3 regions of the Streptacidiphilus rugosus AM-16 genome follow, and region 2 is predicted to be linked to each of the others. Evidence: riboswitches for the same ligand, from Rfam matches in the RefSeq annotation. Region 2 holds a riboswitch; each other region holds the start of a gene.
The links. A riboswitch is a leader RNA that binds a small molecule or an ion and turns the genes downstream of it on or off. The one in region 2 is predicted to bind S-adenosylmethionine.

Region 1: another riboswitch for S-adenosylmethionine. It lies ahead of BS83_RS18420 (aminotransferase class V-fold PLP-dependent enzyme); the one in region 2 lies ahead of thrC (threonine synthase).
Region 3: another riboswitch for S-adenosylmethionine. It lies ahead of BS83_RS15940 (IclR family transcriptional regulator); the one in region 2 lies ahead of thrC (threonine synthase).

Annotation. Positions count from the first base shown of each region.
Region 1 covers NZ_JQMJ01000004.1:2,042,700-2,052,501, reverse strand. Annotated here, with positions in the region: gene qcrA (cytochrome bc1 complex Rieske iron-sulfur subunit) at 1-598, opposite strand, end outside; gene qcrC (cytochrome bc1 complex diheme cytochrome c subunit) at 595-1,398, opposite strand; gene ctaE (aa3-type cytochrome oxidase subunit III) at 1,468-2,088, opposite strand; gene BS83_RS18430 (response regulator transcription factor) at 2,381-2,797, shown strand; gene trpD (anthranilate phosphoribosyltransferase) at 2,925-3,998, shown strand; SAM riboswitch class IV at 4,227-4,360, shown strand; gene BS83_RS18420 (aminotransferase class V-fold PLP-dependent enzyme) at 4,494-5,861, shown strand; gene BS83_RS18415 (Lrp/AsnC family transcriptional regulator) at 5,875-6,156, opposite strand; gene BS83_RS18410 (rhomboid family intramembrane serine protease) at 6,214-7,017, opposite strand; gene BS83_RS18405 (hypothetical protein) at 7,145-7,411, shown strand; gene BS83_RS18400 (NYN domain-containing protein) at 7,614-9,008, shown strand; gene BS83_RS18395 (C40 family peptidase) at 9,191-9,802, shown strand, end outside.
Region 2 covers NZ_JQMJ01000004.1:6,941,561-6,951,362, forward strand. Annotated here, with positions in the region: gene groL (chaperonin GroEL) at 1-1,129, opposite strand, end outside; gene BS83_RS40275 (cold-shock protein) at 1,478-1,681, opposite strand; gene BS83_RS40280 (MoaD/ThiS family protein) at 2,057-2,335, opposite strand; gene thrC (threonine synthase) at 2,332-3,633, opposite strand; SAM riboswitch class I at 3,627-3,776, opposite strand; gene BS83_RS40290 (glucosyl-3-phosphoglycerate synthase) at 3,952-4,929, shown strand; gene BS83_RS40295 (alpha,alpha-trehalose-phosphate synthase (UDP-forming)) at 4,967-6,421, shown strand; gene BS83_RS42660 (SprB repeat-containing protein) at 6,400-7,242, opposite strand; gene BS83_RS40305 (serine/threonine-protein kinase) at 7,262-8,950, opposite strand; gene otsB (trehalose-phosphatase) at 9,143-9,802, shown strand, end outside.
Region 3 covers NZ_JQMJ01000004.1:1,490,828-1,500,629, forward strand. Annotated here, with positions in the region: gene BS83_RS15905 (phosphotransferase) at 1-694, opposite strand, end outside; gene BS83_RS15910 (class I SAM-dependent methyltransferase) at 691-1,518, opposite strand; gene BS83_RS15915 (nuclear transport factor 2 family protein) at 1,522-1,992, opposite strand; gene BS83_RS15920 (helix-turn-helix transcriptional regulator) at 1,982-2,809, opposite strand; gene BS83_RS15925 (DUF2000 domain-containing protein) at 2,860-3,270, shown strand; gene BS83_RS15930 (hypothetical protein) at 3,289-3,738, opposite strand; gene BS83_RS15935 (NHL repeat-containing protein) at 3,796-5,484, opposite strand; gene BS83_RS15940 (IclR family transcriptional regulator) at 5,835-6,569, opposite strand; SAM riboswitch class I at 6,699-6,841, opposite strand; gene BS83_RS15945 (phosphocholine-specific phospholipase C) at 7,025-9,085, shown strand; gene BS83_RS15950 (ATP-binding protein) at 9,370-9,802, shown strand, end outside.

The sequences.
Region 1 (9,802 bases), 4.9 Mb from region 2:
AGCCGGTGGTGTCCAGCTTCTTCTCCGGCAGCGGGCCGAGGTCGCGGAAGAGCACGACCGCGGACAGCGGGACCATCGCCATGGCGCCGATCATCGTGTTGCGGATCAGCTTGCGACGGCCGAAGCCGGACTCCTTCGAGCCCTGGCGGAAGTCCGCGAAGACCTGCTCGCGAACCTCGGGCGTGGCCTCGATCGGGTGCCGCTCGGAGATGTGCTCCTCGTCCGACATCAGCGTGCGGGCCCAGTGGACCGCGCCGGCGCCGATGGCGAACAGCGAGATGCCGAGCGAGACGCCGAGCGCGAAGTTCAGCGGCGAGACGTTGCCGACGGGCCAGATGTAGACGTGGTGCGTCGGACCCGGCTTGAAAATGACATAGCTGGCGATGAAGGCGACGGTCGCCACCATGGACAGCAGGAACCACATCGCGACCTGACGCTCGGCACGCCGGGCGGCCTTCTCGTCGATGTCGGTACGGCGGTGCTCGTGGGGCGGCAGACCGGGGTCGGCGAAGTATCCGTCCTTGCCGGCGATGGCTCCGCCGCCGTGGCCGTGGGCCTCCGGCAGGTGTTCTTCAGACATGTTGTCCTGGCTCGTCATGACTTCTTGGCCTTGGGGGTGCGGGCGGCGATCCAGATCGCGATACCGATCAGGGCGCCCAGCGCGAAGATCCAACCGAACAGACCCTCGGAGACGGGACCGATGCCGCCCAGCGACATCCCGCCGTAGCTCGGGTTGGTGTTCGAGTTCGTCGTGTGGGTGACGTACGCGACGATGTCCCGCTTCTGCTGCTCCGGCATGGTGGAGTTAGGGAATTGGGGCATGCTCTGCGGCCCGGTGAGCATGGCTTCGTAGATGTGCTTGGGGCTGACGCCGGCCAGGCTCGGGGCGTACTTCCCCTCGCTCAGCGCGCCGCCGGCGCCACCGAAGTTGTGGCACATGGCGCAGTTGGTGCGGAAGAGCTCGCCGCCCTTGGCGACGTCGCCGCCGTTGTACTGGTCGGCCGAGGGGACCGCCGGGCCCGCGCCCAGGGTGCCCACGAAGGCCGCCAGCTGGTCGATCTGGCCCTGGCTGTAGATGACCTTCTTCTTCGGCACCTGCGCGCCGGGCTGCTGCGCCGGCATGCGGCCGGTGCCGACCTGGAAGTCGACGGCCGCCTGACCGACGCCCACCAGGGTGGGTCCGTCCTTGGTGCCTTCGCCGTTCAGGCCGTGGCAGCTGGCACAGCCGACCTGGTACAGCCGCTTGCCCTCCTCGACCTGGAGGGACTGGCTGGCGTCGGCGGAGGCACTGCTGGTCGGCGCGAGCGCCGCCCACAGCCCCCCGGTGACCGCCAGGGCGAAGATGAGGACGACGAGCGCTGCCAGCGGGTGGCGCCGTCGTGCGGAGAGCTTTTTCACGGATTAACCCCGGTGTGAGGATCTGGAGCGTCTGGAGTCTGGTAGACCGTCAGGACGGTCCGACCCTGCCTACTTGATCAGATAGATGGTCGCGAAGAGGCCGATCCAGACCACGTCGACGAAGTGCCAGTAGTAGGACACGACGATCGCCGCGGTCGCCTGCTCGTGGGTGAACCTCTTGGCCGCGTACGTGCGACCGAGCACCAGCAGGAAGGCGATCAGACCACCCGTCACGTGCATCCCGTGGAAGCCGGTGGTGAGGTAGAACACCGAGCCGTAGGCGGAGGAGGACAGCGAGAGGCCGTCCTTCTTGACCAGCTCCGTGTACTCGTAGATCTGACCGCCGATGAACATCGAGCCCATGATGAAGGTCACGATGAACCAGGACCGGAGCTTCTTCACGTCGCCGCGCTCGGCGGCGAAGACACCCATCTGGCAGGTGAACGAGGAGAGCACCAGGATCGTGGTGTTCACGGAGGAGAAGGGAACGTTCAGGGCTTCGTTCTGCGAGTGCCAGAAGGCGGTACCCGTCACCGAACGAAGCGTGAAGTACATCGCGAAGAGGGCCGCGAAGAACATCAGCTCGGAACTCAGCCAGACGATGGTTCCGACACTGGTGAGGTTCGGCCGGTTGACCGAACCGTGCGCGTGCCCGGTTTCTACTGCAGTTGCTGTCGCCACGACCGACATTATGTCGGTCCCTTATTCCGCACTAACGCCGGGGGGTCTTCCTCGGTGTGTCCGAGGGGTGACGTACCCTCCGACCTCCTCGATCTTCCTTCATTCCGGCCGTCCGAGCCGCTTTCGGCGGCGTGTCGCGCTTGCGCGTCGGGGCCCGCGGAGTCCGGAAGTCCCCCGAAGTAGTGAAGCAGGTGCCGCTGACCGGAGTGGGCTGTCGTGGCGCGCGGGACGCGAGTAGCATCCGGACCGAGCACCCCGCAGTGGTCCCGATCACACTCAGCCCTCAGGGGGAGTACGAGCGATGGCACTGAACGTCCTTGTCTACAGCGACGACCGCAACACCCGCGAGCAGGTCCGCCTCGCCCTCGGCAAGCGGCCCGACGCGGAGCTGCCGGAGATCGCCTACCTCGAGTGCGCGACGGCCCCCGCGGTCGTCCGGGCGATGGACGCGCACGCCAAGGGCGCGAAGCGGATCGACCTGCTGGTGCTGGACGGCGAGGCGGTGCCGTTGGGCGGCATGGGCCTGTGCCGGCAGCTGAAGGAGGAGATCTACCAGTGCCCCTCGGTGCTGGTGCTGATCGGCCGCCCGCAGGACGCCTGGCTGGCCACCTGGAGCCACGCCGACGCCGCCGTCCCCGCGCCGGTCGACCCGGTGGCCCTCGCCGAGACGGCCTGCGCCCTGCTGCGGGCCGGCGGCGCGAAGGCCCTGGCGGGCTGAGCGAGCGGGCCGGTCGGGCTGAGAACCCCCGTCTCGGCGCGTGAGATCTTGCGTCTTGAGAGGTGTGCGCCTCGATAGGCTGGGCCGGTCCTCAGCGAACCGACCCGGCCTTCGAAAGGCGACAGCCATGGTGCACCCCGATCCTGCGTACGGCGGCGACGACCCCGCGCGGGTGCGCACCTGGCCCGACATCCTGATCCCGCTGCTCGCGGGCGAGGATCTCGCCGCGGCGGACACCGCGTGGGCGATGGACCAGATCTTCAGCGGCGAGGCGACGCCGGCGCAGGTGGCCGGGTTCATGGTCGCGATGCGGGCCAAGGGCGAGACGGTCGAGGAGATCACCGGTCTGGTCGAGGCGATGTACGCGCACGCCACGCTGATCGAGGTCCCCGGCCCGGCCGTCGACATCGTCGGCACCGGCGGCGACCGCGCCAAGACGGTGAACATCTCGACCATGTCGGCGATCGTCGCGGCGGGCGCGGGCGCGCGGGTGGCCAAGCACGGCAACCGCGCGGCGTCGAGCGCCAGCGGCGCCACGGACGTGCTGGAGAAGCTCGGCGTCAACCTGGGCCTGACCCCGCAGCGGGTCGCCGAGGTCGGCGCGCGGACGGGCATCACCTACTGCCCGGCCCCGGTCTTCCACCCCTCCATGCGGCATGCCGCGACGGCCCGCGGTGATCTGCGCATCCCCACCTTCTTCAACCTGCTGGGCCCGCTGACCAACCCGGCCCGCGTCGGCGCGAACGCGGTCGGCTGCTTCGACCGCCGCATGGCCGGCCTGATCGCCGGCGTGCTGGCCAGGCGGGGCAACTCCGCGCTGGTGTTCCGGGGTGACGACGGCCTCGACGAGTTGACGATCACGGGCACGTCGACGGTGTGGCGGGTGCGCGGCGGCGCGGTGGAGGAGTTCTCCTTCGACCCCCGCGAGGTGGGGATCGCCCTCGCCCCGATCGAGTCCCTCCGGGGCGCGGACGCGGCGTTCAACGCGGAGGTCGCCCGCCGGATCCTCAAGGGCGAACAGGGTCCGATCCGCGACGCGGTCGTCCTCAACAGCGCGTCGGCGCTGGTCGCGCTGGACCAGACGGACGCCCCGTTCATCGAGCAGCTGCGCGACGCGATGCTGCGCACCGCCGAGTCCCTCGACTCCGGCGCGGCGGAGCGCAAGCTCGCCGAGTGGGCCCGCGAGACCGCGAACGGCTAGTCGCACTCCCCTAGGGGGCGCGAGCGTCTGCAGGCGGACGACCATGCACTTCCAGGGGCGCGGGGAAGTGCGCGAACAACCACTGACGAGCGGATGGCCCTGCGCGTTGAGGACCATCCGCACAGGGTGGTTTCTCGCGCCGTTCCCCGCGCCCCTGGGGTAGTGCAACTTCTCAGATGCTGAAACGCCCGTCGCTCACCTGGTGGGCCTCTGGCATACTCCTGACCAGGTCACGAGTGACAGCACGCGGCGTCAGCCGCTGAAGCCCCGGCTCGCTGTCCGGCAACCCTCCGACCGTGGTGGGGTGCCTCCGGGTGACGACCAGGCCTGCGGCGAAAATCGCCGTCGGGCAAGCGCGGATCTCCGAGGGGTGTACCCATGTCGAAGCGAATGCGGTAGAGGCCGAAGCGCCTCCTCTTCTCCGTCACTGCCCCGCAGCAGGGGCTTCTTTGCCATACCCACGCGCACCGTGCGCGCTTCCCCGGAGGTACCGCCATGTCTGTCGTCGCCCGTAATGTCGAGGTTTGTCAGCCCCTGTCCGTCCTCGGCCGGGACGTCGAGGTGCCGCTGGTCTCCGGTGAGAAGGTCACCTACGCCGCGCTCGACTATGCCGCCAGCGCGCCCGCGCTCCAGCGGGTGTGGGACGACGTCGCCGCCTACGCGCCCTACTACGGCAGCGTCCACCGCGGGGCCGGGTACCTGTCGCAGCTGTCGACCGACCTGTTCGAGCAGAGCCGCGCCGCGGTCGCCGACTTCCTGGACCTGCGCGAGGGCGACCAGGTCGTCTTCACCCGGGCCACCACCGACTCGCTCAATCTGCTCGCCTCGGCGCTGCCCGCGGGGACCCGGGTCTTCGCCTTCGAGACCGAGCACCACGCGTCCCTGCTGCCCTGGCCCGGCCGTGGCCTCGAGGTCACCTACCTGCGCGCGCCGCGCTCGCCCGAGCAGGCCGTCGCCGCACTGGACGCCGCGCTCGCCGCCGCAGGGGAGGGGCCCAAGCTCTTCTGCGTCACCGGGGCCTCGAACGTGACCGGCGAGATCTGGCCGGTCGCCGAGCTCGCCGAGGTCTCGCACCGGCACGGCGCGCGGATCGTGCTCGACGCCGCGCAGCTGGCGCCGCACCACGCGGTGTCCGTGCGCGAGCTGGACGTGGACTGGGTGGCGTTCTCCGGTCACAAGCTCTACGCGCCGTTCGGCGCGGGCGTGCTGGCCGGGCGCGCCGACTGGCTGGACGCGGCCGACCCCTACCTCGCGGGCGGCGGCGCCAGCCGGACCGTGGCGCGGGAGGCGGACGGCTCCGTCGCCGTCGACTGGCACCAGGGGCCGGCCCGGCACGAGGCCGGCTCGCCGAACGTGATCGGCGCCTACGCCGTCGCCTCCGCCTGCCGGGCTCTGACGGAGGCGGGCTTCGAGGCGCTGCAGGCGCGCGAGCAGCAGCTGGTCGAGCGGCTGCGCGAGGGGCTGGCGGGGATCCCGCAGGTGCGGGTGCTGACGCTGTTCGGCGAGGACCACCCGCGCGTCGGCGTGCTCTCCTTCGTCGTGCAGGGCTGGAACAGCTCGCACTTCTCCGCCGCACTGTCGGCCGAGTACGGCATCGGTGTGCGCGACGGCCTGTTCTGCGCGCACCCGCTGGTCCGCACCCTGCTGGGCGGCGAGGAGGCGGCGCCGTCCGAGTGCGGCGCGCCGGAGGCGTCGCTGCCGGGGGAGCGCAGCCTGAACGCGATCCGGGTCAGCTTCGGCGCGGGGACGCCGGACGAGCACGTCGACCGCTTCCTGGCCGCGGTGCGTGAGCTGGTCAGCGAGGGCGCGCAGTGGTCCTACCGGACCGAGGGCGGCCGCTGCGTCCCTGACACCCGCCGCTGACCGGAGCGGCTCGTCAGTCGTCCAGGCCGATGGCGAACGCGGCGTCGAGGTCGTGGCTGGAGTAGGTGCGGAAGGCCACGTGGGTCTCGGTGTGGGCGACGCCGGGCACCTTGTTCAGCTGGCCGGGGATCACCTCGGCCAGCTCCTCGTGGGCGCGGACCCGCACCATCGCGATGAGGTCCCAGCCGCCGGTGACCGAGTAGACCTCGGTGACGTTGGCGAGCGCGGCGATGCTCTCGGCGATCTCCGGGATCTGGTCGACGCTGGCCTTGACGAGCACGATGGCGGTGATCACGCGGAGTCTCCTGTCGGCGGGGGCGGGCCCTGCTCATGCTAGGGCCTGTCCGACCGTCTAGCGCCGTCGCAGGCGGGAGAGGGCGGCGGTGAGGCCGAGGCCGCCGGGGCGGCGGGCGCGGTAGCGGAAGAGCAGCCAGGTGAAGGCGAGGCCGCCGGTGAAGCCGATCAGGTGGGCCGCGTAGGCGACGCCGGGCACGGCGGGGTCGGTGGCCCGGACCGAGAGCCACTGCACCGCGACCCAGAACCCGAGCACCAGCCAGGCGGGGAAGCGCAGCGGCAGGAAGAGCAGCAGGGGGATCAGGCTGGTGATCCTGGCCCGCGGATACAGGCAGAGATACGCGCCGAGGATGCCGGCGATCGCCCCCGACGCCCCCACCAGCGTCTGCGTCGCGCCGGGGCTGCCCGCCTCGACGAGCGCGTAGCCGTAGGTCGCCAGGTATCCGAGGGCGATGTAGAGGAGCAGGTAGGCCAGCGGGCCGACGCGCTCCTCCACCATCGCGCCGAAGACGTAGAGGAAGAGCATGTTGCCGGCCAGGTGCACCCAGCCGCCGTGGACGAACATCGCGGTCAGCACCGACAGCGCCGGGATCTTGGGCAGCCCGTTGTCCGCCGGGCAGCGGGGCGGCAGGTGCAGCGGGCGGGCCGCGTTGTGCAGCAGCTCCGCGGGGATGACGCCCCAGCGGTGGTAGTAGGCGGTCTGGGCGCAGGCGCGGGCGGCGCCGGAGCCGTAGAAAGGGTCCAGGCCGGAGACCGGGCCGACCAGGAAGACGACCACGCACAGCACGATCAGCGCGTAGGTCGCCACCGGCAGGTACGGCACGGGGCGGGGAACGCTTTCCGGAATTGCCAGGCTCACCATGGGCAAAGCATTCCTTGTCGGGACGAATCTGACACCCGACCGCTGGGGCGTGTGGGGGACGGTCTCCGCGCGCATCCCCGAGGCCATAGGGTTTCTCAGGTACAGAGACCGACGAGAGGATCTCGCCATGGCCGTTCCGCTTCCCACCGAGGCGACCAGGTGGCGCTGCACGCTCTGCGGCAACCTGACCCGTTTCGACGTCACCCGCTCCTCGCGGGTCGTCGAGTTCGTCCACCTGGACCTGGCCGGAGAGCCGAACGTCGAGGAGCGCGAGGTCCTGACCGAGACCGTCGAGTCGGTCCGCTGCCGCTGGTGCAACGCCGTGGACCAGATCGAGCTGGTGGACCGTCCGGGCGCGGCGGCCGAGGCGGCGGAGCAGGCCAAGCGGGCCTGAGGCCTCTGGGCGGGCTCGGGGCCCTCGGCGGGGCGCGGGGCTGATCGAACGTGGCGGAGTGACGGGCGGGGGGCGGCAGCGGGGAGAATGGCGGTCCGGGCGGTGAGGACCCCCGGAGCGGATCGGAGCGGAGCACGTGGAGCAGCGAGATCAGGCGAAGGCGCCCGAGGGGGGCGGCGACGTCGCCGTGCCCGGCGCCGCCCTGCCCGAGCCGCCCGCGCCTCCCGCCCCGCCCGCGCCTCCTGCTGCGCCCGAGTTCCCCGCCGCGCCCGAGGCCTCGGCCGGCGAGACGCTGGAGCGGCCGCTGCCGGAGGGCGTGCGCAAGCGCGTCGTCGGCATCGCCGCCGACGGCCTCAGCGGCCTGACCCCGGCCGAACTGCCGGTCAGGCTCCGGCCGTACGTCAAGTTCACCCGTGAGGCCAGGGTCAAGCGCGGGGCGACCGCCATCGCCGCCGCGCTGGAGACCGAGCCCGCCTTCCGAGCCCGGATCGCCGAGCGGGTGCGTCAGGGCCAGCCGGACCTGGTGGCCGCGCTGGAGGCGGGGGCCGTTCCCGCCGCCGCCGATCCGCAGGACGTCGCCGCCGCCGCGTACCTGCTGCGCACCGCGGGCTGGGCCAGGATCGTCGGCGAGGTCGGCGAGGAGGTGGAGCGCGCCGAGCACGAGGGGCACGCCGCCGAGTCGGCCCGACTGGCCGAGAAGCTCCAGAGCGAGCTGGCCGAACTGCGCGCGGTCGTGCGGGCGGACGCGGAGCGGGCCAAGGTCGAGCTGGAGAGCGCGAAGAAGGAGGGCGACAGCCTCCGTCGCCAGCTGCGTTCGCTGGCCGCCGACACCAAGCGGGCCGAGGCGGCGACCAGGAAGGCCAACGCGGAGCTCGACGCGCTGCGGGCGACCGGCGCGACCGAGCGCGGCGCGCAGGACAGCGAGGTGCGCCGACTCAAGCACCGTGTCGCCGAGTTGGAGGCCGCGCTGGAGGCCTCCAAGCGGGCCGCGCGGGAGGGCCGTTCCGCCGAGGAGATGCGGCTGCGGCTCCTGCTGGACACGGTCGTGCAGGGCGCGCAGGGGCTCCAGCGCGAGCTCGGCCTCGCGCCGCTCAGCGGTCGTCCGGCCGACTCGGTCGAGGCGGTCTCGCCGGTGGCCGCGTCCCCGCACGACGTCGCCCGCCGCGCGATCGAGGGCGACGACCCGGCGCTGCTCGAGCAGCTGCTCCAACTGCCGCAGGTGCACCTGCTGGTGGACGGCTACAACGTGACCAAGACCGGCTGGCCGGACATGCCGCTGGACCGCCAGCGTCAGCAACTGCTGCGCGGGCTCGGCCTGGTGGCGGTGCAGACCGGCGCCGAGGTGACCTGCGTCTTCGACGGCCAGGACCTGGACGGCCCGATCCCGATGGCGCCGCCGCCGCGCGGGGTCAGGGTGCTGTTCAGCCGGACCGGGGAGACGGCGGACGAGCTGATCCGTCGCCTGGTCCGAGCCGAGCCCGAGGGCCGGCCCGTCGTGGTGGTCTCCACGGACCGCGAAGTCGCGGACGGAGTACGCAAATCGGGCGCAAGGCCCGTTCCGTCCACGATGCTTCTCCGCCGCCTGGTCCGCACCTGAGTCCGGTGCGTGTAGGGTTCGAGCCCGGTGCCGGGCCGCGATCTTGAGGCTTTGTTAAGAGAGCGGGGTACCGGGGGAGACAACGAGGCCCGAACCTCACTATTCTCTCCACTCAACGTCCGTACTCGTGTTCTCTCTTCGTGCATGCGGGCGTTTCCGTGTGTGAAGGGATTGCATTCGTCGTGGCTTCTCACCGCCGTCCTCGCCAGGTCAGCCGTGCCCGTGTCTCCGTGCTGACCGCGGCAGCGGCGACCGTCGTGGCCATATCGGCGCAGACGGCCGCGCAGGCGGCCCCGACGATCTCGACCAAGGATGCCAAGACCCAGGTCGACGCCGACCGCAAGGCGGCCTCGGACATCACCGAGCAGTACAACACCGCGCACAGCCAGCAGCAGGCCCTGCAGGCGCGGGTGGCGATCCTGCAGGACGAGATAGCCCGGCAGCAGGCGCAGATGAACGGCGAGCTGGCCAACCTCGGGCAGATCGCCAACGCGCAGTACTCCACCGGCGAGGTGGACCCGACGCTCCAGCTGATGCTCTCCAGCGACCCGTCGACCTTCCTGCAGAAGGCCGCCTCGCAGAGCGAGCTCACCGCCAACCAGACCGGGGCACTGGAGCAGCTGGTCGCCCAGGAGGCCACCCTCAATCGGGAGAAGGCGCAGGCGGCGGCGGAGCTGGCGCAGGAGCAGACGCTGCTGCAGCAGATGAGCTCGCAGAAGTCCGCGGCGCTCGCCAAGCTCAAGCACGCGCAGTCGGTCCTCGACGCGCTCACCCCGTCCCAGCGCGCCACCGTG
Region 2 (9,802 bases):
TGACGGCGACGCCACCGGCCAGCTTGGCCAGGCGCTCCTGCAGCTTCTCGCGGTCGTAGTCCGAGTCGCTGTTCTCGATCTCGGCACGGATCTGCGCCACGCGGCCCGCGACCTGGTCGCTCTCGCCGGCGCCGTCCACGATGGTGGTCTCGTCCTTGGTGACGACGACCTTGCGGGCGCGGCCGAGCAGCTCCAGACCGGCGTTCTCCAGCTTGAGACCGACCTCCTCGGAGATGACCTGGCCGCCGGTGAGGATGGCGATGTCGCCCAGCATGGCCTTGCGACGGTCACCGAAGCCCGGGGCCTTGACGGCGACGGACTTGAAGGTGCCACGGATCTTGTTGACCACCAGGGTGGAGAGCGCCTCGCCCTCGACGTCCTCGGCGATGATCAGCAGCGGCTTGCCGGACTGCATGACCTTCTCCAGCAGCGGCAGCAGGTCCTTGATGCCGCCGATCTTGGAGTTGGCGATCAGGATGTAGGGGTCCTCGAACGAGGTCTCCATGCGCTCCAGGTCGGTGGCGAAGTACGCCGAGATGAAGCCCTTGTCGAAGCGCATACCCTCGGTGAGCTCCAGCTCCAGACCGAAGGTCTGGGACTCCTCGACGGTGATGACGCCTTCCTTGCCGACCTTGTCCATGGCCTCGGCGATGAGCTCGCCGATCTGGGTGTCAGCGGCGGAGATGGAGGCGGTGGAGGCGATCTGCTCCTTGGTCTCCACGTCCTTGGCCTGCTCGAGCAGCTGGGCGGAGACGGCCTCGACGGCCTTCTCGATGCCGCGCTTCAGAGCCATCGGGTTGGCGCCGGCGGCGACGTTGCGCAGACCCTCGCGGACGAGCGCCTGGGCCAGCACGGTGGCGGTGGTGGTGCCGTCACCCGCGACGTCGTCGGTCTTCTTGGCGACCTCCTTGACGAGCTCGGCGCCGATCTTCTCGTACGGGTCCTCGAGCTCGATCTCCTTGGCGATGGAGACACCGTCGTTGGTGATCGTGGGGGCGCCCCACTTCTTCTCCAGGACGACGTTGCGGCCCTTGGGGCCCAGCGTGACCTTGACGGCGTCGGCGAGCTGGTTCATACCGCGCTCGAGGCCACGACGGGCCTCTTCGTCGAACGCAATGATCTTGGCCATGGAAGCGGTCCTCCTGGACAGACTGGCTGCTTCGGACCGCGCTGGCGCCCGCGACGGACGGCACCGGCCTTCGGCGGTTCCTTCCCGCCGCGCCCAGAGCCTCACCGACTCGGCCCGTTGTCACTCTCTACCTCAGAGTGCTAACGCCAATGATTAGCACTCGACCCCCCTGAGTGCAAGCGACTCAGCATGCGACTCAGTACGCAGCCCGACGGCAGAACGGCCCCCACCCGTGCGGGTGGGGGCCGTTCAGGAAGACCTGCGTGGATGCATCGTTTCGCCGGGATGAGCTGGAACGAGCTCTGCGGGTCCTGATTCAGTCAGCGGTCGCCGGCTGCCGTGGGTGCGTTACGCGGTCACGCGGACCATGTCCGCCTGCGGGCCCTTCTGGCCCTGCGAGATCTCGAACTCAACCCGCTGGCCCTCTTCGAGCGACCGGTACCCGTCCATCTGGATCGCGCTGTAGTGGACGAACACGTCCGCACCACCGTCGACCGCGATGAAGCCGTACCCCTTCTCCGCGTTGAACCATTTGACGGTGCCCTGAGCCATTCCAAACTCCCCTATTGTGCTGGCCCTTTCACGGTCCGCACACCGCGAACCGGACCGGGCGGAACGCTGCGGGCTGCAGACGCCAAGCCCCGATCGACGCTGAATGTATCCACTCCGCTGCCCTGAGCAACAGAGCACAAGCCGGGGAATTCTCAGGAGAAGTTAAGAGACATTCGCAGCATCAACCCGCAAAGGGGAGCAATTCGGGCCGGACATATCGGACGGGTCCGACATATTGCCGCTCGAAAAAGAATGGATCGACCGCCTCGACGGACGGGACAGGAGCACTCTACTCCTCTTAAACATCAGGAAATGACGAAGTCGGTGCACCCCTGCCAGGGGTGCACCGACTTCGTGCGCCTGTCGGCGAAGCTGTCAGCAGCCGCCGGCGACCGCCGGGATGATCGACACGCCGGCGCCTTCCGGCGTGGCCGTCTCCAGGCCGTCGGCGAAGCGCACGTCGTCCTCGTTCACGTAGACGTTCACGAAGCGGCGCAGCTTGCCGTTGTCGTCCAGCAGCCGGGCGGCGATGCCCGCGTGGTTGGCCTCCAGGTCCTTGATCACCTCGGCCAGCGTGGCGCCCTCGGCCTTCACCTCGGCGCTGCCGCCGGTGTAGGTGCGCAGGATGGTGGGGATGCGGACGTTGACGCTCATGCGAGGCCTGCCTCTCGGAACGAGTCAAGGGTGGGGCGGATGACGGCGGTCGGGCGGGCGGCGTCCGCCACGGCCTCCAGGGTCTTCAGGCCGTCGCCGGTGTTGAGCACGACGGTCTCGGCGGCCGGGTCGAGCACACCGCTCTCGATCAGCTTGCGCAGCACGCCGACGGTCACGCCACCCGCAGTCTCGGCGAAGATGCCCTCGGTGCGCGCCAGCAGGCCGATCGCGTCGACGACCTGCTCGTCGTCGACGTCCTCGACGGCGCCGCCGGTGCGGCGGACGATGTCGAGCACGTAGATGCCGTCGGCCGGGTTTCCGATGGCCAGCGACTTGGCGATGGTGTCCGGCTTCTGCGGGCGGACCACGTCGTGGCCGGCCTTGAAGGCGGCGGAGACGGGCGAGCAGCCCTCTGCCTGGGCTCCGAAGATCTTGTAGGGCTTCTCTTCCACCAGACCGAGGGCGATGAGCTCCTTGAGGCCCTTGTCGATCTTCGTCAGCTGCGAGCCGGACGCGATCGGGATCACCAGCTGGTCCGGGATCCGCCAGCCGAGCTGCTCGCAGATCTCGTAGGCCAGCGTCTTGGAGCCCTCGCCGTAGTAGGGGCGCAGGTTGACGTTGACGAAGCCCCAGCCCTCGCCGGCCGGGTCGCCGATCAGCTCGGAGCAGAAGCGGTTCACGTCGTCGTAGTTGCCGTCGATGCCGACGACGTCGCCGCCGTAGATCGCGGCCATGACGACCTTGCCGGCCTCCAGGTCGTGCGGGATGAAGACGCAGGCGCGCAGCCCGGTGCGGGCCGCGGCGGCGGTGACCGCGCCGGCCAGGTTGCCGGTGGAGGAGCAGGAGAGCGTGGTGAAGCCGAAGGTGCGGGCGGCCTCGACGGCGATGGCCACGACCCGGTCCTTGAAGGAGTGGGTCGGGTTGCCGGAGTCGTCCTTGACGTAGAGGGAGCCGGTGACGCCGAGCTCGCGGGCCAGGTTGTTCGCCTTGACCAGCTTGGTCAGGCCCGGGTTGAGGCTGGGGCGCTCGGCGACGTCGGGCGAGACGGGCAGCAGCGGGGCGTAGCGCCAGATGTTGGCGGGGCCGTTCTCGATCTGCTTGCGCAGGCCCTCCGGGTCGCCGGCCGGGAGCTCGTAGGCGACCTCGAGCGGCCCGAAGCACTCGGTGCAGGCGAAGTCGGGGGCGAGGGGGGTGCGTGCTCCGCACTCGCGACAGGACAGGGCCACAGCGGGGCCGAAGGCGTCGGGGGCGACGGTGTGGCTGACAGGAGCCATGATGGCGAGAACCTCTCTCCTCATCTTCCCCGGGGCGCGTTTCGCCACGGGCCGGAATTGGCACCTTCCCGACCTGGGCCACGCGGCGTGTGTACGCTGCGGGGCGACCTGGCAGGGGGGTTGCCGGGACTTCGACGGGCCGTTCCCTCAGTCCCTCTGGATGAGCGCTATGGCGTCGCGCGTTCGCGCGCGGCGCATTTGTTCGAGCCGGACCCCAATGTGCGAGCGGTCCGCCTCGTCCTCAAGACTGTAACCGAAGGCCCACCGACCGCTCATTGCCGTCCGAGACGCGAGACGACGGACGCCGACCGGGCAGGATCACCACGAGAGATGGGGAGACCCGTGCTGGACCAGGTCGAGGACTGGCTGCGCCGCCGCTCGTGGAGCGCGGCCGACCGGCCCCTGCCCGAGTTGCTGGACGCGAAGCGACGCAGCGGGGCGACGGTCAGCGTGGTGCTGCCCGCGCTGGACGAGGAGGAGACCGTCGGCGAGATCGTCGCCGCCATCCGCCGCGACCTGATGGAAGCCCTGCCCCTGGTGGACGAGCTGCTCGTGGTCGACTCCGGCTCGGTGGACCGCACCGCGGCCGAGGCCACCGCGGCGGGCGCCAGGGTGGTCCACCGCGACGAGATCCTGCCGCGGCTGCCCGTCGAGCCGGGCAAGGGCGAGGTGCTCTGGCGCTCGCTGCTGGTGACGACGGGCGACATCGTCTGCTTCGTCGACTCGGACCTGCGCGCCTTCGACTCGACCTTCGTCTCGGGGATCGTCGGCCCGCTGCTGACCGATCCCGGCGTCTCCTTCGTCAAGGCCATGTACGACCGGCCCTTCGACACCGAGGCCGGCTCCATCCCGGCAGGCGGCGGCCGGGTCACCGAGCTGGTGGCCCGCCCACTGCTCAACCTGCACTGGCCGCTGCTGGCCGGCTTCGTCCAGCCGCTCGGCGGCGAGTACGCGGCACGGCGCTCGCTGCTGGAGAGGCTCCCCTTCCCGACCGGCTACGGCGTCGAGCTCGGCCTGCTGGTCGACGCGCTGGGGCTGGTCGGCCTGGACGCGCTGGCCCAGGTCGACGTCGGCGTCCGGCACCACCGCCACCAGGACGCGCCCGCGCTCGGCCGGATGGCGGCGACGATCTACCGGACCGCCCTGGACCGTCTCAAGACGCCGGACGAGCTGGTCACCCCGGAGCTGGTGCAGTTCCACCGCACCGCGGCCGGCTTCACCCCGAGCACCACCGAGGTCGCCCTGGTGGAGCGCCCGCCGGTGGCGACCGTGCCGGAGTACCGCCGTCGGCGGCCGCAGGGGGCCCACCCGGCGGAGTGAGGTTTGCCCGTACCCGTCCGAGGCAAGGTTGACTGACATGGCCCGAACCACGACCGCCACAGCCGCCACGACCGCGCCGATCGTGCTGGCGTCCAACCGAGGCCCGGTCTCCTTCACGATCGAGGACGACGGCACGCTGACTCCGCGCCGCGGCGGGGGCGGTCTGGTCTCCGGCCTGTCGGCGATCGGCACCGAGCAGGAGAGCATCTGGGTCTGCGCGGCCCTGTCCGACGGCGACCGCGCGGCGGCCCGGCAGGGCCTGACCGACCCGGACGTGCACATGCTGGACATCGATCCCGGCACCTTCACCCGGGCCTACAACGGCATCGCGAACTCGACCCTCTGGTTCGTCCACCACCTCCTGTACGACACGCCGACCAAGCCCGTCTTCGGCGCGAACTTCCGCCGCGAGTGGGCCTCGTACGAGGCGTACAACCGCGCCTTCGCGGACGCGCTGGCCACCTGCGCGGCGCCGGGTGCGGCGGTTCTCGTCCAGGACTACCACCTGTCGCTGACACCGAGCCTGCTCCGCGAACTCCGCCCCGACCTGCGGATCGGCCACTTCTCGCACACTCCGTGGGCGCCGCCGGACTACTACCGGCTGCTGCCGGACGACGTGGCGGCGCAGGTACTGAGCGGGATCCTCGGCGCCGACCGGGCCGGCTTCCTCACCGAGCGCTGGGCGCGGACCTTCGCCCAGTGCTGCGAGGCCGTGCTCGGAGCGACCGTCAGCGACTCACTGGCCGTCACCCACGAGGGCCGGACGACGCAGCTGGGCGTGCACCCGCTCGGCGCGGACGCGGACTTCCTGCGCGAACGCAGCCACAGGCCCGACGTGGACGCCAGGCTCGCCGGGCTGCGCGAGGCGGTCGGCGACCGGCGCACGATCGTCAGGGTGGACCGGACCGAGCTGAGCAAGAACATCGTCCGCGGGCTGCAGGCCTACCAGCACCTGCTGCGCACCCGGCCGGAGTGGCTGGACCGGGTGGTGCACATCGCCTTCGCCTACCCCTCGCGGCACGACCTGCCGGAGTACCGCGAGTACACGGCGGCGGTGCTGCGCACGGCCCAGGAGATCAACGACGAGTTCGGCACCGCCTCGTGGCAGCCGGTGATCCTGCACGTGAACGACGACTTCCCGCGCTCGCTCGCCGCGTACCGGCTGGCCGACGTGGCGCTGGTCAACCCGATCCGCGACGGCATGAACCTGGTCGCGAAGGAGGTCCCCGTGGTCTCCGACACGGGCGTGGCGCTGGTGCTCTCCCGCGAGGCGGGCGCCCACGCCGAGCTCGGCGAGGACGCGCTGACGGTCAACCCCTACGACGTGATCGCCACGGCGGACGCCCTGCACGCGGCGCTGAACATGCCCCAGGAGGAGCGGGCGGCGCGCACCAAGCGGCTGGCCGAGGCCAGCACGGCGCTGCCGCCCACCGGGTGGTTCCTGGAGCAGCTGCACGCCCTGACGGGCGATCAGCCCGAGGTGCAGGAGTAGTCGAAGGAGGTCGACGGCTTGATGGCGGGGTGGCCGAGCACCAGCAGGGTCGCCGTGCCGTGGAAGTCGCCGGGCCCGGAGAGGGTCCAGATCAGCGGCAGTTCGACCTGGTGCGTGCCGGAGGCGACGGTCTCGGTCAGGGTGCCGCTGTCGGTGCCGTCGCTGCGGAGCCAGTGGTACTGGAAGCTCCCCGCCTTGCCGTCGGTGGTGACGGTGGCGGTGATGGTCGCCTTGCCGTTGCAGGTCACGGCGGTGGGCTCGACCGTGATGCTCGCCCCGGTCAGTCCGACGGTGGACGGGGTGAGGAACCTGAGCAGCCACCAGGCCAGCAGCGCCAGAAAGACCAGCAGCACCGGCACCCAGAACAGCCAGGCCCGCTTTTTCCGCTCCTCGGTGGGCTGGGCGGCGGCTTCGGGCGCGGCCTGGCCCTTCCAGACGGCGATGGTGCGCGCGGTCTTCGGGTCCGGCACGCCGGGCCCGAAGCGGATCAGCCCCGGGTCGGCGGCGGGTGCGGCCTGCACCGCCGGTGCGGCCACGGCCTCCTCGGCCGCCGACGCGGCCATCACCGAGGCGATGTAGCCGACCGGCTCGGGCTCCGGAGCCAACGGCGGCACGCCACCGAGCCGCACGGTGCCCTGATCGGCCTGCGGCGGCACGTTCCCCAGCCGCACGGTGCCCCGTTCCGGCTGCTCGGGCACGTTCCCCAGCCGGACGGTGCCCTCGTCCGGCAGCGACGCGGCGTCCATCGGCGGCGCGTCGTGCGGCGGGAGCTTCAGGTGCATCGTGCCCTCGTCAGCGGGCACGGAGTCCTCGGGAGTCATGTGCTGCTGACCTCTCTGGCTAGCCGATGTTGCACTGGAGCGTGAGACTGATCTTCGTGTCCGGAAGCAGGTACTGGCGCGCGTAGGCGGGGCTCTCGCTGGTCACGACGCCGCCGTAGCTGCACGACGTCATGGTGATGTTGCCGGAGCTGAAGCCCGCCGCCACCAGGGCCTTGAACGCCTGCCCGCCGTCCGTGCCGGTCACGTAGGGGTACGCGATGCAGGTGTTGGAGGTCGCCGTCAGCTGGAACTGCGCCGTCGGCTTGGCCTTGCTGCCGCCCGCCGGGGTCTGGTCATGGACCGTGAAGATCTTCTGGCGAGCCGTCAGGCAGTCCGGGACCACGGTCACGTTGTTCGGGTTGAAGCCCGCGGCCTTGATCGCCGCGTCGGCCGCGGAGACGGTCAGGTTGAGCACGTTCGGCACGTTCAGCACGGCCGGAGGCGTCGGGGTCGCCGTCGGCGTGGGGGTCGGTGTGGGGGTGGGGGTCGGCGTCGGGGTGGAGCCGGAGGGCGGGGACGCCGAGTGGCCCGCTGTCGGTGAAGGGCTCGCGCTCGGGCTCGCCGAGGTGGACGGCGAGGCGCTGGCGCTCGGGCTGGCCGAGGCCGTCGGCGAGACACTGACGGGGCCGGTCGGGGTGATCGAGGTGACCGCGACCGGGGTCGGGCCGCCGGTGATCTTCGGGTTGCCCGCGTTGCCGCCCGCGAGGGCGACCCCGCCGAGGACGCCGACCAGGACGATGCCCGTCCCGGTGCCGACCAGGATCTTCCGCGGCAGCCGCCTCGGCGCGGACGACAGCACCGTGCGCGCCAGCGCGGTCGTGCCGCTGGTCGGCGCGCCGCCGCCGGCCGAGGGGAAGAGCAGCGGCAGCGCCGCCGCCAGCGCGGCCAGCTTCTTGCGGCCGCGCTCCTCCCACTCCGGGCCGTAGGCCGCGCCCGCGACCGCCTCCAGCTCGTCGACGAAGGCCGCCGCGCTCTCCGGGCGGTCGGTCGCGTGCTTGGCCAGGCCACGGCGGATCAGCGGACGCACGCCCTCGGGGGCGAGCTCGTCCGGGATCGGCGAGGTCGTGTGCTGGACGACCAGCTCGGCGAAGGTCACGCCGGGGAACGGACGCGAGCCGGTCAGGCACTCGAAGAAGGTCGCCGTCGCCGCGTAGACGTCCGCGGCGGGCGAGGCCGGGTCGCCGGTCCACTGCTCGGGGGCCATGTACGGAGGGGTGCCCGCGATGCCGCCCGCGTCGCCGGTCTTGACCGCGATGCCGAAGTCGACCAGCTTGGACGAACCGTCGGCCGCGACCAGCACGTTCTCCGGCTTGTAGTCGCGGTGCACCACGCCCAGCGCGTGCGCCGCCGCCAGGCCCAGCAGCGAGCCCTTGAGCACGACCAGCGCCGCCTCCGGACCCGTCGCGCCCGCCTGCTTCAGCAGCGCGCGCAGCGCGATCCCGTCGACCAGCTCCATCACGATCGCCGCGCCCGCCGGGCCCTCGACGTACTCGTAGAGCCGCACCACGTAGGGCGTCTCCAGGTCGCCGAGCAGCCGGGCCTCCTCGCGGAACTCCGCCAGGAAGTCCGGATCGGCACGCAGGTCGTCGCCCAGGTACTTCACCGCGACGGGCGTGCCCGTCTCCTCGTGCAACGCGAGCACCACGCGGCCGCTCGCGCCCGATCCCAGCTCCCGGGTGTGTCGGTACCCCGGAACGATCCAGTCCATCCCCGTCCCCCCTACTCGGTCAGAGAAAATAGCGCCGAACCGGGCGAAACGCAGCCGCTGTGACAGGCCGGTTACCTGCTTGGAGTGGAACGATGATGCTCCGCACACGCCCCCTTCGTGTGCCGACGAAGCCCGCCCGGGCCTGTTCGAACGAGGCCGGTCGGGCGGCGGGCACCGGCTATGGTCGTGGGCATGGGTATTCCCGAGCCGAGCACCCCCGCAGGAGCCGCCGGCCTGGCCGCGCTGCTCGCCGCGCCCCAACGCGCGGTCGTCGCCCTCGACTTCGACGGGACGCTGGCCCCGATCGTGGCCGACCCCGACCAGGCCCGCGCCCATCCCGGGGCGGCCCCCGCGCTGGCGCGGCTGGCGCCGCTGATCGGCGGCGTCGTCGTGGTCACCGGCCGCCCGGCCGCGCTGGCCGTGCGGTACGGCGGGTTCGCCGGGGTCGCGGGGCTCGAGCAGCTGACCGTGCTGGGCCACTACGGCGCCGAACGCTGGGACGCCCGCAGCGGTGCGGTCAGGGCGCCCGCACTGCACCCGGGGATCGCCGCGCTCCGCGGGGAGTTGCCCGGCGCGCTCGACGCGGCCGGGGCCTGGCAGGGCACCTGGATCGAGGACAAGGGCCGGGCCGTCGCGGTCCACACCCGCCGCGCCGAGGACCCGGACGCGGCCCTCGCCGCGCTGGAGGCGCCGCTGCGCGCACTGGCCTCGCGGCACGGCCTTGCGGTCGAGCCGGGCCGGATGGTGCTGGAACTGCGGCCGCCCGGCATGGACAAGGGCGTGGCCCTGGCCGACTTCCTGACCGAGCAGCGGGCCGGATCGGTTCTGTACGCGGGCGACGACCTGGGCGAC
Region 3 (9,802 bases), 5.5 Mb from region 2:
CGGCCGCGGCGACCTGGTGCCAGCCGTGCCAGCTCAGACAGGCGGCGTCGACGGCGGGGTCGAAGGGCTGGGCCAGGTCCCAGTCCAGCACGCCGAGCAGACGGCCGTCCTCGCCCCAGTGCACGTTGGCGCCGGCCAGGTCGCCGTGGACGAGGGAGGGCGGGACGGCGGGGAGGTCCAGCGCGTCCTGGACGCGGCGGCGGGCCTCCGCCTGCCAGGCTGCGGGCAGCCGGGGCACGACCTGCTGCTCCATCAACTCGGCCCAGCGCTCGCCGCCCGCGTACTCGTGCGGCGCGCCGAGCAGGCCCTGAAGGTCCCGGCAGTCCACCTCCCGCAGCGCGTCCAGCAGCTTGGCCAGTTCCTTCGGCTCGCCGCCCTCGCGCCGTCCGGCGGGCCGGCCCTCCAGCCAGGAGAGCGCGACGGCGGTGCGTCCCTCGGCCTGCACCACCTCGGTCAGCGGGACCGGCACGGCGAACGGGAGATCCGCCTCGGCCAGGCGGCGCAGCAGCTCGGTCCGGCGGGGCAGCGCGGCGACCGCGGTCGGGTTCCTGGCGACGCGCACGACCGCGACACCGGGCAACAGCACCACGTGGTGGGAGCCGCCGCCCTCCAGCGCGGCACGGCGCAGGTCCTCCCCGGGCAGCACGGCTGCGGCCACGGCGAGCAGTTCCTCGGGCACGGCGGCGTTCGTCACCTCGTCTCCTGACGCCGGCCGGACGCGAGCAGCGCCAGGGCGGGAATGTCGATCAGGCCGTCCCCGGCCACGCGCTCGGCGGCCAGGCGGTCGTAGGCGGACTTGATCCGGGCGACCGTCGCGGGGGGCTGCCCGGTGACCGTCATGCCGATGCCGGCCACCCCGCCGGCCGGTCCCGACCACCAGACCTCGGGGTGCTCGCGGTGGGTCCAGGCGAGCTCGCGGCCGACCGCCTCGGCCCATCCGGCCTGCTCCAGCAGACCGCGCAGGCCCTCGGCGGTGCGCGCGAAGTCCACCGGGAGCGTCGGGCGGGCGGGGCGCCGCACGCCGGCTTCGTCCAGGGCCAGGCCGAACAGCGACATCGCCGAGTTCTCCGTGCCGTGCCAGATCGTCACCGCGACCCGGCCCCCTGGGCGGACCACCCGGCGCAGCTCCCTCAGCGCCGCCCGCGGGTCCTCCACGTGGTTGACCACGAAGTTGGCCACCGCGGCGTCGAACGCGTCGTCGGGGAACGGCAGCGCGGGGAGCACCGCGTGCCGGACCTGCGCGCCGGGGGCGTTGGCGGCGGCCAGGGCCACCATGCCCGGTTCGGCGTCCACCGCGACGACCTCGGCCCCGAGGGCCAGCGCGGCCGCGGCGACCGTGCCCGGTCCGGTGCCGACGTCCAGCACCCGCGTCCCGGCCCGTACCTCGGCCGCGTCCAGCAGCGCCCCGGCCGTCGCCCCGCACAGGGCCGCGAAGCTCCCCGCGTACGCGTCGGCCGCCCCGGCCCACATCCGCCGCTCGTGCCCGTCGAACTCGCCGGCCGTCGTCTGCTCCCCCATGGCCTACAGGCCCAGGTCGGACAGCGACGGGTGGTCGTCGGGCCGGCGGCCCGGCGGCCAGTGGTAGAGGCGCTCGGAGGCGTCGATCGGCAGGTCGTTGATGGACGCGTGGCGGGTGCGCATCAGTCCGCGCTCGTCGAACTCCCAGTTCTCGTTGCCGTAGGAGCGGAACCAGGTGCCGGAGTCGTCGTGCCACTCGTAGGCGAACCTGACGGCGATGCGGTTGTCCTCGAACGCCCACAGTTCCTTGATCAGCCGGTAGTCCAGCTCCCGCGCCCACTTGCGGGTCAGGAACCCGACGATCTCCTGGCGGCCGGTGACGAACTCGGCGCGATTGCGCCAGCGCGAGTCCGCCGTGTAGGCGAGGGCGACCTTCTCCGGGTCGCGGCTGTTCCAGCCGTCCTCGGCCCGGCGCACCTTCTCGATCGCGGTCTCCCTGGTGAAGGGCGGGAACGGCGGGCGCTCATCGGACATCGTGGCTCCTTGCCGGGAGGGGGGAACGCCGCGCGAAGCGGCCGGGGCTGACGCCGACGATCCGGCGGAAGTGGCGGGTCAGGTGCGACTGATCGTAGAAGCCGGCCTCGGTGGAGACGGAGCCCGCGGGGAGGCCGTCCAGCAGCAGCGCGCGGGCCAGGTCCACCCGGCGTGAGGTCAGGTACTGGTGCGGGGCCATGCCGAACTCCCGGGTGAAGGCCCGGACCAGGTGCGCGGGGCCGGCGTACAGCTCCGCCGCCGCCTGCTCCAGGGACACGCCCTCGACGACGCGGGCGTCGATCAGCTCCCGCAGCCGGTGGGCGACGCCGCGGTCACGCGGCGGCGTCGGCTCGGGGCCCGTGCGGCGCAGCAGATGCCCACGCAGCCGGCCGCAGATCAGCGCCAGCCGGCTCTCGGCCTCCAACTCCTCCCCGGGGAACCGCAGCGCGTGGTGCAGCCGGTGCACCCGGCGGCGCAGCAGCGGGTCGTCCAGCGTGGGGGTGTCCACGGCGGCGCCGATCAGATCCGCGCCCAGCGCCTCCGGCTCCAGGTACAGCACCCGCTTGCGGAAGCCGAGCGCGGTCGCGGCCCGGCCGTTGTGCGGCACCTGGGGCGGCAGCAGGCTGACGCGGTCGCTCGGCGCACCGCGTTCGTGGCGGTCCAGGTCGTAGCGGACCGCGCCGTCGTCGACGATCAGCAGCGTCCAGGTGGCGTGGGCGTGCATCGGGTAGCGGTGCTGGACGAAGTGCGCGTGGAAGACCTCGGCGATGCCCGGCACCTCGGGATGCCAGGCGGTGACCTCCTCGGCGGCGACCATGCAAAGAACGTACAAGACCGTTGCCCCGGTCCGCGAACAGACTTCGGAGTATGGACTTCGACACCAAGATCGCTGTGCTGCTCCGCGACGACCTGCTGCCCTGGCAGCGCCTCAACGTGACCGCCTTCCTGGTCAGCGGGATCGCGGCGGCGCTGCCCGAGCTGATCGGCGGGCCGTACGCGGACGCCGACGGAACGCCCTACCTGCCGATGTTCCGTCAGCCGGTGCTGGTCCTCGAGGGCTCCAAGGAGACGATGACCGCCGCCCACGGGCGCATCCTCGGTCGCGACCTGCCCCGGGCGGTCTTCACCGCGGACCTGTTCGCGACCGGCAACGACGACGACAACCGCGCCGCGGTGCGCGCGGTGCCGCGCGACCGACTGGACATCGTCGGACTGGCCGTGCACGGCCCGAGGAACGTGGTCGACCGGGTGCTCAAGGGCGCCAGGATGCATCCCTGACGCCGCCCCGGCGGCGGCTCAGGTCGCGCGTCCCGGTTCGATCAGCAGGTAACGGGATCGGCCCGCCCGGTAGAGCAGGGCGTCCCACCCGGCGCGTCCGGCGGCCTCGGCGGCCTCCCCGAGCCGGGCCTCGCCGGCGTCGGCCGGGCGCTCGCCGCGCCGGCTCACCCACTCCGCCCGGACGACCCCCTGACGCTCCTCGCTGAGCCGGACCCCGCTCGCCACCACCGTGCCCTGGCCGTCGACCCCGGCGAAGTCGACGCCCATCGCCTCCAGGGCGAGACCCACCGCCTGGACGGGGCGGTTCCGCTCCCAGGGCGCGGGCAGCTCGGGCTCCTCCGCCTGCGTGATCCGGCGGATCTGCCGCAGCGACTCCCAGGCCTGCGCGACCTGGGCCGGCCGGTCGGCGGTCAGCTCCTCGGGCCGCTCGTGGCCGGTCCGCGCGGCGAATCCGGAGACGCCCGTCACCCCGACCTCCCGACCTCGGACCTCGCTCCCTGGGGACGATCGTCGCAGACCCCACTGTCAGGGGCGCTGCGGCGGGCCGGCGAGCGGGGTCCGCACCGGCGCCGCGGCCCCGACCAGGACCACCAGCTCGTGGCCGCCGGGATTGGTCTGCACCGGGACGGTGCGCCAGTTGTTGGCCAGCCACACGTTGCCGGACGGGTCGATCTGCAGGCCGGTGTTCCTGACCAGGCCGTCGCTGGTGTAGCCGGTGGCGGCCGGGGAGATCGGCTGCCCGGTCCGGTAGCCGGGCGGGCAGGCGCCGACCCGGACGCCGCAGAGCTCGGCGAGTCGGTGGCCGCCGAAGTTCGCGACCCAGACGTGGTCGTCCCCGTCGATCGCGACGCCCCACGGGAGCACCAGCCCTCCGTTGGTGAAGGGGGCGGGCAGGGCCGTGCCGTCGGGGCGGATCATCACCATCCCGGGACGCGCTCCGGCCGGCGGGGCGGCGTTCAGCGCCGCCGCGAAGTCCGCCGTGGTGCCGCCCTCGCAGGGCACCGGCAGGACCTGGTCGTCCGCGACCCAGAGGTCGCCCTCCTGATCGGCGGCGATGCCCAGGGGCCGGTGCAGGCCGGGCGGGGTGACGGTGCGCAGCGGTCGGCCGTCGGGGGCCAGTTCGACCACGTTGTCGCTGCCGTTGCCGGTGACCCAGGCCCGTCCCTTCGGGTCGACGGCGATGTCGAAGGGCTTGACCAGCCCGGTGCCGCCGAGGGCGAGGTTGCGGGCCGAGGCGGCGTGCCCGTCGGGAACGCGGGTGACGCTGCGGTTGCCGCAGTTCGCGATCCAGATGTTCCCCGAGCGGTCGGCGACGGTGCCCTGCGGCTGGCTGATCCCGCCGAACCGCCATCCGGTCGCCGGGGACAGTGCCCTTCCGTCCGGGGCGAACTCGGACACGGAGTGGTAGTGCGGGCTCGGGTCGACGGTGCAGCCACGGCCCTGGAAGCCGAAGTTGGAGACCCAGGCGTGTCCGCTCCGGTCCACCGCGATGCCGAATCCGGCCCCGTAGAGGCCGCCGCCGCGGTAGGGCGCGCCCGGCAGGTCGCCCCCGGTCGGGGTGAGCGCGAGCACGGTACGGCCGCCGCAGACAGGGGTGAGGGGGTCGAGCACGAAGGGGTAGTTGTTGCTGACCCAGGCGTTCCCCGCGGCGTCGAAGGCGATGTTGCCCGGCCCGTTGATCTCGTGGCCGTTCCCGGCGTAGCGCAGGGCCAGCGTCCAGGCGTCGGGGGCCGCGTCGAGTGCGGGCCGGTAGACGGGCGCGGTGCGGGCCAGGGCGAAGAGCGCGGCGACCCGGTTCCACGGTGCGCGGGCGATGTCGGCGGCGGCCTGGAAGCTGTCGCCCGGCTTCGGCTGTCCGGGCGGCCGGGCGAGCCGCAGCAGTGCGTCGCAACCGCGGCCGCGGGCGCAGGACGCGAGCAGGTCGGCGAGGGTGTCGAAGGCGGCCAGGGTCGAGGTCTGCCGCCCGTTGGGCGGGGCGGCCAGCAGCGGCGCGATCCCGCCGGTGCGGACGTCGGCCAGGTTGTGGGAGATCGCGGCGGCGTTCGGCAGTCCTGGGCTGCTTCCGGCGACCTCGCCGCCGCGGGTGAACTGCGCGAAGGCGTACGCGGCCGCGACGGTGGTGCGCTCGTTCACCACGACGTCGGTGCCGGCCGGACCGCCGAGCGCGGCGGCGAGGCGCAGCCCCGGCCGCCCGTCGGCGGTCAGGTACAGCACCGCGGCCGGGTCGCGGGGCTGACGGTAGACCAGGTGGAAGCGGCCTTGCGGTCCGCTGCAGGCGTGCGCCAGCTCCTTCGGGCGCTCCCCGGAGCGCGTGCCCGCCTCGAGGAGCGTGACCCGCGTGTCCCGCAGCGGCGTCGCACCGCTGCGGACGGCGCCGTCCTGGGAGACCTCCGCACCGGCGGGGACGGCACCGGCGGGGTGCCACCGCCCGCGGCGCCCGCTCCCGCCCCCAGGCAGGCGAGCAGGGTGGCGACCAGCAGGGTCCGACGACGTCGACGCATGAGGGTACTGTCACCCGGGCCCCGCCCGTCCGGCCGGGGGCACGCGCGCGGCACGTCACCGAATCAGCCGGTTGCCCCACCAGGCGGCAGGCAGGCCAGGGCCTTGCTGAGCCGGGCGGCCGCCTCGACCACGGGCTGCGCGAAGTGCGCGCCGGGGTGCCGGGTGAGCCGCTCGATCGGCCCGGAGACGGTGACGGCGGCCACGACCCGGTTGGCCGGGCCGCGGACCGGTGCGGAGACGGAGGCGACCTGGGGCTCGCGTTCGCCGACCGACTGGGCCCAGCCGCGCCGCCGCACCCCGCTCAGCGCGGTGGCGGTGAACCGTGCGCCGCGCAGACCGCGGTGGAGACGCTCGGGTTCCTCCCAGGCGAGCAGGATCTGGGCCGCGGAGCCGACCTGCATGGGCAGGGTGACCCCGACCGGGACGGTGTCGCGGAGACCGGACAGCCGTTCCGCTGCGGCGACGCAGATGCGGGCCTCGCCCTGCCGCCGGTAGAGCTGGGCGCTCTCGCCGGTGACGTCGCGCAGCCGGGTCAGCACCCCACCGGCGGCGGCCAGCAGGCCGTCCTCACCGGCGGCTGCCGACAGCTCGCCGAGCCGCGGGCCGAGCACGAACCGGCCCTCGAGGTCCCTGGCGACCAGGCGGTGGCGTTCGAGCGCGACGGCCAGACGGTGGGCGGTGGGCCGCGCCAGGCCGGTCGCCGCGACCAGTCCGGCCAGGCTGTTCGGGCCCGACTCCAGGGCGCCGAGGATCAGGCTGAGCTTGTCGAGCACGCCGACGCCGCTCGTGTTCTCCATGGGTGGGGTACTCCAGTCTCAAATCCGGTGAGCGGCAGATCTGTTGCCTGCGCCGGCCCGAGAACGGGTACGCGGGTGCACCGGGCGGGGAAGCGCCCGGGCGAAGGACAGCACTGGAAGCACCGTGTCTCCTCATCTTTCCCGCGCCACGTTGGCGACAGGCCGGAGTTGGCACTGATCCCTGACGTCCCCGCGCGCGGTTCGCGCGCGGGATCGACCGGGGAGTTGCCGGGGCTTCGTAGGGCCGGTCCCTCCACCCCTCTGGATGATTCGGGAGGAACCCTACAAGATGCCACCGGCCGCTCACCAAACGACCCCTGCGCGCATCGCTCCGTCACGACACGTTCGCCGTCCCGAGGTCCGCCGACCACCGGCGCGACATCGCGAAGTTGTCCAGACAAGTTGTCCTGGTCCGCAACCCGAAAGCCCCCGCCCCCGACGTGTGAGGCCCGCCCATGACCGAGCTCAGCCGCCGCCGTTTCCTCCAGCTGTCCGGCGCCACCGTGGCCTTCTCCGCGCTCTCGCAGAGCATCGCGCGGGCCGCCGCCATCGCCCCGCAGGGCACCACCGGCAGCATCCAGGACGTGCAGCACATCGTCGTGCTGATGCAGGAGAACCGCTCCTTCGACCACTACTTCGGCTCGATGAAGGGCGTCCGCGGCTTCGGCGACCCCCGGCCGGTCACGCTGCCCAGCGGCAAGTCGGTGTGGCACCAGACCAACAGCAGCAACAAGGAGACCCTGCCGTTCCGGCCGCAGGTCGACAACCTCGGCCTGCAGTTCGTCCAGGACCTCAACCACGACTGGGCCGGCACCCACCAGGCCTTCGACAACGGCAAGTACGACAAGTGGATCCCCGCCAAGACGGCCACCAGCATGGCCTACCTGACCCGCCAGGACATCCCCTTCCACTACGCGCTCGCCGACGCCTTCACCCTGTGCGACGCCTACCACTGCTCGCTGATGACCTCGACCGACCCCAACCGCTACTACATGTGGACCGGCTACACCGGCAACGACGGGACCGGCGGCGGCCCGGTCCTCGGCAACCAGGAGGCCGGGTACAGCTGGACCACCTACCCCGAGCGGCTGGAGTCCGCGGGCGTCAGCTGGAAGATCTACCAGGACATCGGCGACGGCCTGGACGCCGCCGGCTCCTGGGGCTGGATCAGCGACGCCTACCGCGGCAACTACGGCGACAACTCGCTGCTCTACTTCGACAACTACCGCAACGCCCAGCCGGGCAGCGCGCTCTACGAGAAGGCCCGCACCGGCACGAACGCCGCCGCGGGCGACGGTCTGTTCGACCGGCTGGGGGCCGACGTCGCGGCGGGCACGCTGCCGCAGGTCTCCTGGATCGTCGCCCCCGAGGCCTACACCGAGCACCCCAACTGGCCCGCCAACTACGGCGCCTGGTACATCTCGCAGGTGCTGGACGCGCTCACCTCGAACCCCGCGGTCTGGGCCAACACGGCACTGTTCATCACCTACGACGAGAACGACGGCTTCTTCGACCACGTCGTCCCGCCGTTCCCGCCCTCCGGCGCCGCGCAGGGCCTGTCCACCGTCTCCACCACCGCCGACTGGTTCGCCGGCAACAGCAGCTACGCCGCGGGCCCCTACGGGCTCGGACCCCGCGTCCCGATGCTGGTCGTCTCCCCCTGGAGCACCGGCGGCTACACCTGCTCGGAGACCTTCGACCACACCTCGATCATCCGCTTCATCGAGCAGCGCTTCGGCGTGGCCGAGCCGCACATCTCCCCCTGGCGGCGCGCCGTCTGCGGCGACCTCACCTCCGCCTTCGACTTCACCGCCGCCAACCCCGCCCCGGCGACGCTGCCCTCCACCACCGGCTACCTGCCGCCGGACCACAACCGTCACGCCGACTACGTGCCCACGCCGCCGGCCACCGGCACGATGCCGGTCCAGGAGACGGGCGCCAAGCCCACCCGGCCGCTGCGCTACGCGCCCTTCGTCGACGGCGCGGCGAACACCTCGGCGGCCACCTTCGCGCTCACCTTCAGCGGCGGCGCGAACGCGGGCGCACAGTTCCTGGTCACCGCGGCGAACCGGACCGACGGCCCGTGGAGCTACACCGCAGAGGCGGGCAAGAGCATCGGCGACACCTGGAACACCAAGTACTCCAAGGGCGTCACCGACCTGACCGTCCACGGCCCCAACGGGTTCCTGCGCCGCTTCCGCAACCCCGGCAGGACGGCCGGACCCGAGGTCACCGCGCGCCACAACGCCGCCACCGGCAACCTCGACCTGACGTTCACCAACGCGGGCACGGCGAGCGCGGTCCTCACCGTGACCAACGCCTACGCCGGTTCCCCGGTGACCGTCACCGTGGCCAAGGGCGCGACGGTGACCCGGTCGCTGGACCTCGGCGGCTGCCGCAACTGGTACGACGTCACCGTCACCCAGTCCGGGCAGGCGGACTTCGTCCGCCGCCTGGCCGGTCACGTCGAGACCGGCGCACCCGGCCTCTCCGACCCCGGCCTGATCACCGCCTGACGCGGCGCCGCGGCCCCGGAGCCACCACGCTCCGGGGCCGCGGCGTGCCGCCGGTCCGCGCGCGGCGCATCCCCATGTTCGCCGCGATCGCATGCCGTCCGTGTACTGTCAGATCGGGAGGACGTTGGCCGGACACTCCCCGGACGCTTCGCCGCCGGGGCTGGCCCTGCACGGAACAGCACGACCAGACTGCCCGGGGCGGCCGGACGAGTCTCGTTTCCCGTACGAGTCCGTACACCGCCTGCACCACAGTCCAGCAGGAACACGACTTCATGGGGGGCGTCGTGGGTGAGCAGCACGGAACGGTTCCGGATCCGGACCGAGCCGCGGATCTGGCCGAGTTCATCGGCGCGTTGGGGGAACTGCGTGTGTCGGCGGGGATGCCGTCCTACCGGGCGCTGGCCAAAAGGGTCGGGCCACGGATGCGGCCGCCGCGGGTGATGTCGCCCAACACGCTCGTGGACGCGTTCAGGCCCGAGCGGCGGCGTCTCGACCTGGATCTGGTGGTCGCGATCGTCGGGGCCCTCGGCGAGGACGAAGCCGCGGTCGACCGCTGGCGGGAGAGCTGCCTCCGGGTGCACCGCGACGCCAGGACGCAGGCCCCGGCGGGAGCCGAGCGGAGGAGGCGCGCCGTGGACGGGGCGCCGGCCGAACTGTCGGCGGATCTCACCGACTTCACCGGACGCGTGAGCGAGGCGGAAGAACTGGTCGCCGCCC